One region of the Vibrio tubiashii ATCC 19109 genome, then DNA from elsewhere that is predicted to be linked to it. Evidence: predicted binding sites of a transcription regulator. Region 1 holds the regulator's gene; the other holds the start of a gene.
What was found. The regulator CRP, encoded in region 1, controls carbon source genes, mostly activating them, when cyclic AMP is high. The targets are predictions, from matches to a motif close to TGTGANNNNNNTCACA.

Region 1 (5,825 bases):
GTTTCTACAGCCCGTATGCTAATGGTTTAATGGACGCTTTTGCAAAGCAAGGCTGGCTGTCGGTGATGATGCATTTTCGTGGCTGTAGCGGTAAACCCAACAAACTTGCTCGCGCCTATCACTCAGGTGAAGTGGAAGACGCCCGTTTCTTCCTTGAACATCTAGATTCGCTGTTCCCACACCAAACTAAAGTCGCGGTAGGAATTTCTCTTGGCGGCAATATGCTGGCCAACTACCTTGCCAAGTACAATCAAGAGCCTCTGATTGATGCCGCCACCATAGTGTCTGCGCCACTAGACCTGTCTGCCTGCTCTGAGCGCATCGAACAAGGCTTTTCCAAGCTGTATAAAAATTATCTCCTGTCATCGCTGAAGAAAAGCGCACTGCAAAAGCATCAACTGCTGAAAGGAGAGCTTGGCTTGAGCTATCAAAACATCAAACGCGTAACTAAACTGTACGAGTTTGACGACCTAATCACCGCCCCGCTGCATGGTTTCAAGGACGCAGAAGACTATTATCAGCGCTGCTCGGGCATCCATCGCCTAAAAGAAATCACTCTACCCACACAGATCATACATGCGAAAGACGATCCGTTCATGACCGATGCTGTGATTCCCAAATATGTCTTGCCTGATAACATTGACTACCGACTGTTTGAACAAGGTGGGCATGTTGGTTTTGTTACCGGCAGTGCGTTAAAACCGAGGTTTTGGCTCGAAGAGGCACTACCTGCATACTATGAAAGTTTGGCTCTCTCCGCGTAGCCAATCACCTTGGCCTAAATCATAAAATAAAGAGGTATTTATGATCGTTCCATGGCAACAAATCGAGCCAGCAACACTAGAAAATCTCATTCGGGAATTTGTCCTGCGTGAAGGGACTGACTACGGGGATGTCGAGATCTCGCTGCAAAACAAAATCGACCAGATACGTACCCAGTTGGAATCAGGGGAAGCGGTTGTTGTCTTCTCAGAACTGCACGAAACCGTCGATATTCAACTCAAACGAAAGTTTTAGTACTTTAGCGCATCGCATACAGTGACTGACCACTAAAGCGTGCTATAGTGGTTTTCGTTTAAAGGATTAGATTACGACAAGGTTTGTCATGTCAGCAAAACACCCGATTATTGCGGTCACTGGTTCCTCTGGAGCTGGTACCACAACGACTTCTGAAGCTTTCCGCAAGATGTTCAATATGATGGACGTCAAACCCGCTTGGGTTGAAGGCGATAGCTTCCACCGCTTTACGCGCCCTGAAATGGATGTCGAAATCCGAAAGGCACGTGAGCAGGGTCGCCATATCAGTTACTTTGGCCCTCAGGCGAACGACTTCAATGGACTTGAAGAGTTCTTCCGCAAGTACGGTCAAGAAGGCGTCGGTCAAATCCGCCGTTACCTGCATACTTTCGATGAAGCGGTTCCATACAACCAAATGCCAGGCACCTTTACGCCTTGGCAAGATCTGCCAGAAAACTCCGACGTCCTGTTTTATGAAGGTCTGCATGGCGGTGTTGTCGATGGCGAGGTTAACGTATCACAGCATGTTGATTTTCTGATTGGCATGGTGCCTATCGTGAACCTTGAATGGATTCAGAAATTCGTTCGTGATACCCGCGATCGTGGTCACTCGCGTGAAGCGGTGATGGACTCTATCGTCCGCTCCATGGATGACTACCTGAACTACATTACCCCCCAATTTTCTCGTACTCATATTAACTTTCAGCGTGTCCCTACCGTCGACACATCTAACCCGCTTAACGCCAAAGGCATTCCGAGTTTAGATGAGAGTTTTGTTGTTATTCGATTACGAGGCATTAAAAACGTAGATTACCCATATCTACTGGCAATGATTGATGGGGCATTTATGTCGCGTCATAACACGATTGTTGTCCCTGGCGGTAAGATGAGTTTTGCCATGGAGCTAATCGTTAAACCGATACTTCAACAGCTCATCGAAACGGGCAAAATTGGTTAATACCCTCAGCTAGAACACGATTACTTTTCATACCGTGATCATGTGCACAGTTTTGCGTACTAAAACCCCAGTTGTACCCGATTAAAATCAAGAAATCGTTTTCGAAAAAGGATACTATTTCTTACCGAAACACAAGTTGGCTTGCAGCATTTGTAAAGTGCTCTTATCCTAGTAGGTCTTGATTAAGGCTTAGCTAAAATATGGAAAGCGGCAAGCGTACCCTGCAGAGGAAGTGAGATATTATGGTTCTAGGTAAACCTCAAACCGACCCAACATTAGAGTGGTTTCTTTCACATTGTCATATTCATAAGTACCCTTCAAAAAGCACGCTAATTCACGCGGGCGAGAAAGCTGAAACTTTGTACTACATCGTAAAAGGTTCAGTAGCGGTTCTTATTAAAGACGAAGAAGGTAAGGAAATGATCCTTTCTTACCTAAACCAAGGTGACTTTATCGGTGAACTTGGTCTATTCGAAGAAGACCAAGAGCGTACAGCATGGGTTCGTGCTAAATCTCCTTGTGAAGTTGCGGAAATCTCATTTAAGAAATTCCGTCAGCTTATCCAAGTAAACCCAGACATCCTAATGCGCTTATCTGCGCAAATGGCAAGCCGCCTACAAGTGACTAGCCAAAAAGTAGGTGACCTAGCATTCCTAGACGTAACTGGCCGTATTGCTCAAACGCTACTAAACCTAGCGAAGCAACCAGATGCGATGACTCACCCAGATGGCATGCAGATTAAGATCACTCGTCAAGAAATCGGTCAAATCGTTGGCTGTTCTCGTGAGACAGTAGGTCGTATCTTAAAGATGCTAGAAGAGCAGAACCTAATTTCTGCACACGGTAAAACTATCGTGGTTTACGGTACTCGTTAATTTCGATTAACCGCTAAAATTTTAAAAGCCACCAATGGAGACATTGGTGGCTTTTTGTTTATATCGGATTATCGGATGCGAGAATCGGGAACGCAGTGCTACGGAACGGACTTCGTCCTTCTAGAACACCTTTCCACATCCGAGATCAAACTCTCTCGAAGCGCAGCGTTCCCGCATCTCTAGGGCGCAGCCCGTTCTCAGCTCTTCCTAGCCGTTAGTACTCTCGAAGATCTTGTCAGCAGAAGCTGCGACAAATCCTGGATAAAGTTCACCGTTGCTCATTGGGTAGCGCTTAGCAAACTCGTAGAAACCGCCAGGGATAATCTCTGTACCTTCGGTGAAGGTTACCACAACTTTATCCGCCATCGTTGAAGATTGCTCTAGCAGCACATCAGGAGACCCCTTCACTTCGCCACCAAACTCATTGATGGTAAAGCCGGAATCGCGTAGGTGGTCATTGACGCCTTTCACTTCTTCAAATGCATTGAGCTGATTGACGCTAACAGTAAAGTGGTTGGCGCCGTAACCATGCGCTGCCAGCCAAGAAGCGTACTCACTTTCTTTAGCTAACGTCTGGAAGTCAGCAAAGCTAATGTCCCACAAACGACCGCCATACAAGAACTCATGACCTTTTAGCTTGCTGGTGTCCAATTGCTCGACAAGCTTAGCGACAATAGCTTGTAGCTCGGCTGAACACTCTTCAACCTTCAATTCACTGATGAACACTTTTGGCTGTTTTGTGTCCGGGTGCTCATAATGTTTGGCAACAAGCTTTTTGCTTTCAAACACATAGTCACCGCATGGCTTGTAGCCTACGTCTAAGAATGGTTGTGCAAGGGTCGCAATGCCCAGAGGTTCTACATTGAAAGTGCGCAGAGCAATGTGGTCATTGATCAGCGCTTCGTCTTCTTGCAGAAGTTGGTGGACTTGTTCAGCAGAGGGACATAAGCGTTGAATATAGTCATTCCATAACTGTTGGAATAAAACATCTGGCGTCATAACGCCTCCTTGTAGGGGTGGTTTACGTAAATGGAGTATGAGTTGTTATCTGTTTAATTATAAAAAAGGCCATCTAACCAAATGTGTCCAGAAAGTTTGATCAGATAGCCTTCAGCCTGTGACGTTTCAAAAGCCTCCCGGCTCGGGGAGGCGAGAAGGGAATTCCCTAAAATTTATCGTTTTTTATAGTTCAACACCTGGGCTTAGCGTTGCAGGAAGAAGTGTTTCTCCTCCTTCCATCGAAGCCATAGGGTAAGCACAGTAATCTGCTGCGTAGTAAGCACTTGGGCGTAAGTTACCTGACGCGCCCGGGCCACCAAATGGCGCATCACCACTTGCACCAGTTAACTGGCGATTGCGGTTTACGATGCCAGCACGAATATGGTCGACAAAGTATTCCCACTCACCATCGTCAGTAGAAACTAAGCCTGCTGATAGACCAAAGCGAGTATCGTTGGCTAACTCAACCGCTTTCTCTAGACCTTGATAACGCACCACTTGTAGTAGTGGGCCGAAGTACTCTTCATCTGGTAGCTCAGCAATCGCGGTAACATCAATAATGCCAGGTGTTACAAATGCAGCTTCTCCGGCTTTAGCTTCAATTAAGCTCTCGCCACCTAACTTTTGTAGATTTGCTTGAGCAGCAAGAATAAAATCAGCAGCCGCTTTAGAGATCTGAGGGCCCATAAATGGTGCTGGCTCAGCAAATGGCTGATCGACACGAATCTTATTGGTTGCTGCCACTAGCTTGCTGACCAGTAAGTCACCTTTGTCACCAACTGGAACATACAAACGGCGAGCACAAGTACAACGTTGACCCGCGCTGATAAACGCTGATTGAATGATGGTGTAGACGGTCGCGTCCAACTCTCCGTAATTTTCAGAGATCACCATTGGGTTGTTACCACCCATTTCTAGCGCGAGCATCTTACCCGGTTGGCCGGCAAACTGCTTATGCAGGATATGACCTGTATTCGCGCTACCTGTGAATAGCACGCCATCTAAGCCTTTAGAATCAGCCAGTGCGATACCGGTTTCTTTAGCACCTTGCACTAGGTTGATCACCCCTTTCGGCAGACCAACTTGATCCCACAGTTTCATGGCAAACTCACCGGTTAGCGGTGTTTGCTCTGACGGCTTAAATACCACGGTATTACCTGCCAGTAGCGCAGGAACGATATGACCGTTTGGTAGGTGCCCAGGGAAGTTATATGGGCCAAACACCGCCATGACACCTAATGGGCGATGACGAAGGACGATTTGGTTCCCTGCTGCTTCACGTTGAGCTTCACCGGTGCGGTCATGGTAAGCTCGAATTGAAATTGCAATCTTACCTGCCATTGCCGCAGCTTCAGTACGCGTTTCCCAAATTGGCTTACCGGTTTCTTTAGCGATAATTTCTGCGATTTGTTCGCTGTTCTCTTTTACCTTTTCAGCAAAAGCGAGAACGATCGCTTCACGCTCAGCAAAGCTTAGTTTTTTCCAGCCAACGAATGCACTGCGTGCCGCTGACACCGCTTGCTCAACTTGCTGCGGTGTTGCGCTGTCGCCCTGCCAGATAACTTCGTTGTTGTATGGGCTTTGTGAGTTCATCGACTCACCTTGACCTGCAACCCATTCGCCAGCAATCCAATGTGTCATAGCTTGTTCCTTCACATTTTCCTTAATACAAAGCTCTATTGAGCCAACATGCGAACGAATTCGCCTTCGTTAACTTTGAGGGCATTAGCCACTTCAGGAGACAAAATCACTGAATCTGAAGCCTGATCGTAAGCCGCTTTCGCCGCAGTTGCGCGAAAGTCTTCAAACGACGTGTTTGAGATCAAGTAGTTTTGAGAACTGGTGTGTTCCGCGATAGTGACTTTTGCTCTAAATGAGTGACGGACCGACTCGATATTGCGTACATCACACTCAACCGTTGGGCCGCCATCAAAGATGTCGACGTAGTTACGACACGTAAAGCCTTCTTTTTCTAG
Region 2 (5,825 bases), 770 kb from region 1:
CAACGATCGGATCTTGCGCCATGTTTCTCAGGCGTTTACTGAAGATCCTCTCCGTGTACTGCGAGTCGCGCGCTTTGCCGCTAAACTTCACCACTTAGGCTTTAGCATTGCCGATGAAACTATTGAGTTAATGCGCCACATTGCCGAGTCTGGTGAGCTAGAGCACTTAACCGCTGAACGGGTTTGGCAAGAGTGGCATAAGTCGTTATCAACCCAAAATCCGCAAGTATTTCTATCCGTCTTAAAGCAGTGTGATGCTCTAAAAGTTGTCTTGCCTGAGCTCGATGCTTTGTTCGGTGTTCCGCAACCCGAAAAGTGGCACCCCGAGATTGATACAGGTATCCACACGCTGATGGTCGCAAAGCAATCTGCACTGCTTAGCGAGTCTCTTCCAGTAAGATTTGCCTCTCAAGTTCATGATCTTGGCAAAGGCGTCACGCCAGAGTCTGAATGGCCAAGTCATAAAATGCACTGTCATACAGGGCTGAAGCTGATTAAAGCACTGTGCGAGCGTGTCAGAGTTCCTAATGAATATCGTGACCTCGCATTGATGGTCTGTGAGCAGCACTCCAATATTCATCGAGCTGCTGAGCTTCGCCCAGAAACCAAGCTGAAGGTTCTTAATAAGTTTGATGTTTGGCGTAAGCCAGAGCGCTTAGAAGACATTCTGGTTTGCTGTATGGCCGATAGCCGTGGGCGCACTGGGTTTGAAGATATCGACTACCCGCAAAAAGCTCTCTTTGAGCAAGCTTACCAAGCGGCTTTAGCTGTGAATGTGCAAGACATTATCAAAGATGGGTTTAAGGGCGCGGGAATAAAAGAAGAAATGGAAAAGCGTCGGGTTGAGGCGATAAAGGGCTAGAGAACTGGAGAACTGGAGAACTGGAGAACTGGAGAACTGGAGAACTGGAGAACTGGAGAACTGGAGAACTGGAGAACTGGAGAACTGGAGAACTAAATTACTGCTCTATTATTGAGAGAGCAACTCAGTTTTCTAGCAGGGCGCAGCCCGATCCCGTTTTCCCGAAACGAAGTGTTCTATAGGGCGAAGCCCGTTCTCATCTCCCATAAAAAAAGCGCCCCACCTAAGTGGAGCGCTTCGAAAGCTTTAAAGCGAATAATTCAGCAAATTGCTATGAATTACTGACCTTTAACTTCTTTAAGACCGTTGTAAGGAGCTTTAGCGCCTAGAGCTTCTTCGATACGGATTAGCTGGTTGTACTTAGCAACACGGTCAGAACGGCTCATAGAACCAGTCTTGATTTGACCTGCAGCTGTACCTACTGCTAGGTCAGCGATAGTTGCATCTTCAGTTTCGCCAGAACGGTGAGAGATTACTGCTGTGTAACCTGCATCTTTAGCCATCTTGATTGCAGCTAGAGTCTCAGTTAGAGAACCGATTTGGTTGAACTTGATAAGGATAGAGTTAGCTACGCCTTTCTCGATACCTTCAGCAAGGATCTTAGTGTTAGTAACGAATAGGTCGTCACCTACTAGTTGAAGCTTGTCACCTAGTAGTTCAGTTTGGTGCTTGAAGCCAGCCCAATCAGACTCGTCTAGACCGTCTTCGATAGAAACGATTGGGAACTGGTTAGCTAGCTCAGCTAGGTAGTGGTTGAACTCTTCAGAAGAGAAAGTTTTACCTTCGCCCTTCATGTTGTAGATGCCTGCTTCTTTGTCGAAGAACTCAGATGCAGCACAGTCCATAGCTAGAGTTACGTCTTTACCTAGTTCGTAACCTGCAGCAGCAACAGCTTCTGCGATAACTTCTAGAGCTTCAGCGTTAGACTTAAGGTTAGGAGCGAAACCACCTTCGTCACCAACTGCAGTGCTGTAGCCTTTAGACTTAAGAACTTTAGCTAGGTTGTGGAATACTTCAGCACCGATACGTAGACCTTCTTTAAGAGTCTTAGCACCAACTGGTTGGATCATGAACTCTTGGATGTCAACGTTGTTGTCTGCGTGCTCACCACCGTTGATGATGTTCATCATTGGTAGAGGCATAGAGAACTGACCTGCAGTACCGTTTAGTTCTGCAATGTGCTCGTATAGAGGCATGCCTTTAGCCGCTGCAGCAGCTTTAGCGTTAGCTAGAGAAACAGCTAGGATTGCGTTAGCACCAAACTTAGATTTGTTTTCAGTACCGTCTAGCTCGATCATTACTGCGTCGATTGCAGCTTGGTCTTTAGCGTCTTTACCAACTAGAGCTTCAGCGATTTCGCCGTTTACAGCTTCAACAGCTTTAAGAACACCTTTACCTAGGAAACGAGCTTTGTCGCCGTCACGTAGCTCAAGAGCTTCACGTGAACCAGTTGATGCGCCAGATGGAGCAGCAGCCATACCTACGAAACCGCCTTCTAGGTGTACTTCAGCTTCTACAGTTGGGTTACCACGTGAATCGATGATTTCACGACCTAGAACTTTAACGATCTTAGACATTGAATGTTTCCTTCTCGTTGAATATATAATGTCAAAATTAAGGGCAGCAGCACTACTAACGCTACTGCCCGTATCCTTTACTTCTCTAATTCGTCGCGTTGGTATTCACCAGCCGCTTTCACGAAACCTGCAAACAGTGGGTGACCATCGCGAGGTGTTGAAGTGAACTCTGGGTGGAATTGAGCCGCTACAAACCATGGGTGAGCTGGGTTCTCAATTACTTCAACCAGTTTCTTGTCAGCAGATAGACCAGAAACTTTCAGGCCTGCTTTTTCAATCTGTGGACGTAGGTTGTTGTTCACTTCGTAACGGTGACGGTGACGTTCGTGGATTGTCGCGCTACCGTATAGTTCACGCGCTTTCGTCCCTTTCTCAAGGTGACATAGCTGTGAACCAAGACGCATTGTACCGCCTAGGTCAGACTTCTCAGTACGCTCTTCAACGTTACCTTCGCCGTCTACCCACTCAGTAATCAGACCAACTACAGGGTATTTAGTCTCTTTATTAAATTCTGTTGAGTGTGCACCTTCCATACCCGCAACGTTGCGCGCGTATTCGATCAGTGCCACTTGCATACCTAGACAAATACCTAGGTAAGGTACTTTGTTTTCACGAGCGTATTTAGCCGCAAGGATCTTACCTTCTACGCCACGGTCACCGAAGCCACCTGGTACTAAGATAGCGTCTAGACCTTCTAGCGCTTCATTACCTTTGCTTTCTACGTCTTGTGAATCAACGTACTTAATCTTAACGCTTAGACGGTTCTTAAGACCTGCGTGCTTAAGTGCTTCGTTTACTGATTTGTAAGCATCTGGTAGTTCGATGTACTTACCAACCATACCGATAGTCACTTCACCCGTTGGGTTCGCTTCTTCGTAGATTACCTGTTCCCATTCTGACAGATCTGCTTCAGGAGCAGTAATACCGAAACGAGAACATACTAGGTCGTCTAAACCTTGAGATTTGATTAGTTGAGGGATCTTGTAGATTGAATCTACGTCCTTCATAGAGATAACCGCTTTCTCTTGTACGTTACAGAAAAGAGCGATCTTCTTACGTTCATTCGCTGGGATCATGCGATCAGAGCGACAAACAAGAATATCTGGCTGGATACCGATAGAAAGCAGCTCTTTTACAGAGTGCTGAGTCGGTTTAGTTTTCACTTCGCCCGCTGCTGCTAGGTAAGGAACTAGAGTTAGGTGCATGAACATTGCGCGTTCACGGCCTAGCTCTACTGCTAGCTGACGAATAGCTTCCATAAATGGCAGAGACTCGATATCACCTACCGTACCGCCCACTTCAACGATAGCAACATCATGACCTTCAGAACCTGCGATTACGCGGTCTTTGATAGAGTTAGTGATGTGAGGGATAACCTGAATTGTTGCACCTAGGTAATCACCACGACGCTCTTTAGCTAGAACGTCTGAGTAAACACGACCTGCAGTGAAGTTGTTACGCTTAGTCATTTTGGTGCGGATGAAACGCTCGTAGTGACCAAGGTCTAGGTCAGTTTCAGCGCCATCTTCAGTGACGAACACCTCACCGTGTTGAGTCGGGCTCATCGTGCCTGGATCAACGTTGATGTAAGGGTCAAGCTTCATCATAGTCACTTTAAGACCACGAGCTTCTAAAATAGCTGCAAGCGATGCTGCTGCAATACCTTTACCTAGAGAGGATACAACCCCGCCAGTAACAAAAATGTAATTTGTCGTCATGTTTAACCTGAAATTGGTTGAATGAGGGAAAATGGATTTCTTCTGGACGGGATATAAATATACCAGAAGCCCTTAACCGCCACAACGTGAAATCTATCACACTGCAATTTTTTATTTTTTGCTTCAAATCAAATTCGAGTAACGGATTAGTTGCCACTACCTTTATCTACTTCTAGCGCTTTTACTCTGTCCCAAAACGCATCTAACTGATCTAAATCGTAATCTGTTAGCTGTTTGCCTTGCTCTGCGACCATGGCTTCGACACCTTTAAATCGTTTAGCAAACTTTAGGTTGGCTTTACTCAGCGCGACCTCTGGGTCTTTTCCTAAATGACGCGATAAGTTGACCGTTGCAAACAGCAGGTCTCCGAGCTCAAGTTCAATTTTTTCTTCATCAGGAGCGACTTGCAGTGCCTCTTCCATTACCTCTTCAATCTCTTCCTGAACCTTACCGACTACCGGGCCAAGCGAGTCCCAATCAAAACCATATTTAGCGCATTTCTTTTGCATCTTTGTGGCACGAGATAACGCAGGTAGAGAATTTGGTATTGAGTCTAGAATACTTTGTTCTTTTTTGCCTACTTGAGCTTTTTCTTTTGCTTTTTCTGCTTCCCAGTTGGCATTGATCTGCTCATCTGACTCAAACTCGACATCAGAGAAAACATGCGGATGACGACGAGTCAGCTTCTCATTGACGGTTTCAACCACTTCCGAGAAATCAAACAGCTGCTGCTCTTTAGCCAGTTGACTGTAGAAGATAACTTGAAAGAGCAGATCCCCAAGCTCTTCTTTTAGGTTTGACCAATCGCGATTTTGAATCGCATCAACAACTTCATAGGTCTCTTCAATGGTGTGAGGAACAATAGTGTCGAAACTTTGTTTTAGATCCCAAGGACAACCACTTTCTGGGTCACGAAGCTGCGCCATAATCTGTTCTAACTGTTCAATCGGGTGACTCATATTCCTTCTTCCTTTAAATCTTCTGTCTAAAGAACTTTCATTCAAATAAAAAGGTGAGCAGTACAAACCACTCACCTTTCATTTTTATCTGTCATCCTCACGAATGAAACTGAACAAGTTGGGAGTATCTAATCACTTGAAGAGATTCCCTATCACGTTCGTCCCACTCTATAGGGAATGACGATGTTTGTTTTTTTACTAAGTAGTTGGTTATTCTAGCAAGGCAGTAAACTTATGAGACTCCTGAGCATAGCTTGCCTATGTGATGGAGCGATATAAGTGCAACTAACGCCGCTAGAAAGCCAAATACAACGTAAAAATTAGCCTAGGCGCTTGACCGACATAACATCTTTAATCTGTTCCACTCGTTTAGAAACGCGCTGCAGAATCTCAACGTTGGTCACTTCCAAGTCAAAGTCCATGATCGACATTTGAGTACGATAATCAACGCGACTCTTCATACTGGTCACTTTGATCTTCTCGTTAGCAAACAAAGTCGTGATGTCTTTAAGCAGCCCACCGCGTTCCATCGCTTCAACGCGAACGGTTAAGATGTAAGAGCCAACAAAGCCACTGCCCCACACCGTATCGATAATACGCTCTGGTGCATGATGACGCAGTTCTTCAAGCTGCTCACAGTCTGCCCGGTGTACTGAAATACCGCGCCCCTGTGTGATGTAACCTGCGATCTCATCACCTGGGATCGGCT

Region 2: the regulator CRP is predicted to act here: its motif matches at 4,243-4,258, upstream of IX91_RS12515 (CTP synthase).

Annotation. Positions count from the first base shown of each region.
Region 1 is NZ_CP009354.1:229,923-235,747, reverse strand. It holds gene IX91_RS01075 (hydrolase) at 1-764, shown strand, start outside; gene IX91_RS01070 (YheU family protein) at 805-1,017, shown strand; gene IX91_RS01065 (phosphoribulokinase) at 1,106-1,975, shown strand; gene crp (cAMP-activated global transcriptional regulator CRP) at 2,218-2,850, shown strand; gene IX91_RS01055 (DUF1338 domain-containing protein) at 3,058-3,849, opposite strand; gene astD (succinylglutamate-semialdehyde dehydrogenase) at 4,033-5,490, opposite strand; gene astA (arginine N-succinyltransferase) at 5,526-5,825, opposite strand, start outside.
Region 2 is NZ_CP009354.1:2,751,197-2,757,021, forward strand. It holds gene IX91_RS12505 (multifunctional CCA addition/repair protein) at 1-862, shown strand, start outside; gene eno (phosphopyruvate hydratase) at 1,141-2,439, opposite strand; gene IX91_RS12515 (CTP synthase) at 2,517-4,157, opposite strand; gene mazG (nucleoside triphosphate pyrophosphohydrolase) at 4,304-5,116, opposite strand; gene relA (GTP diphosphokinase) at 5,437-5,825, opposite strand, start outside.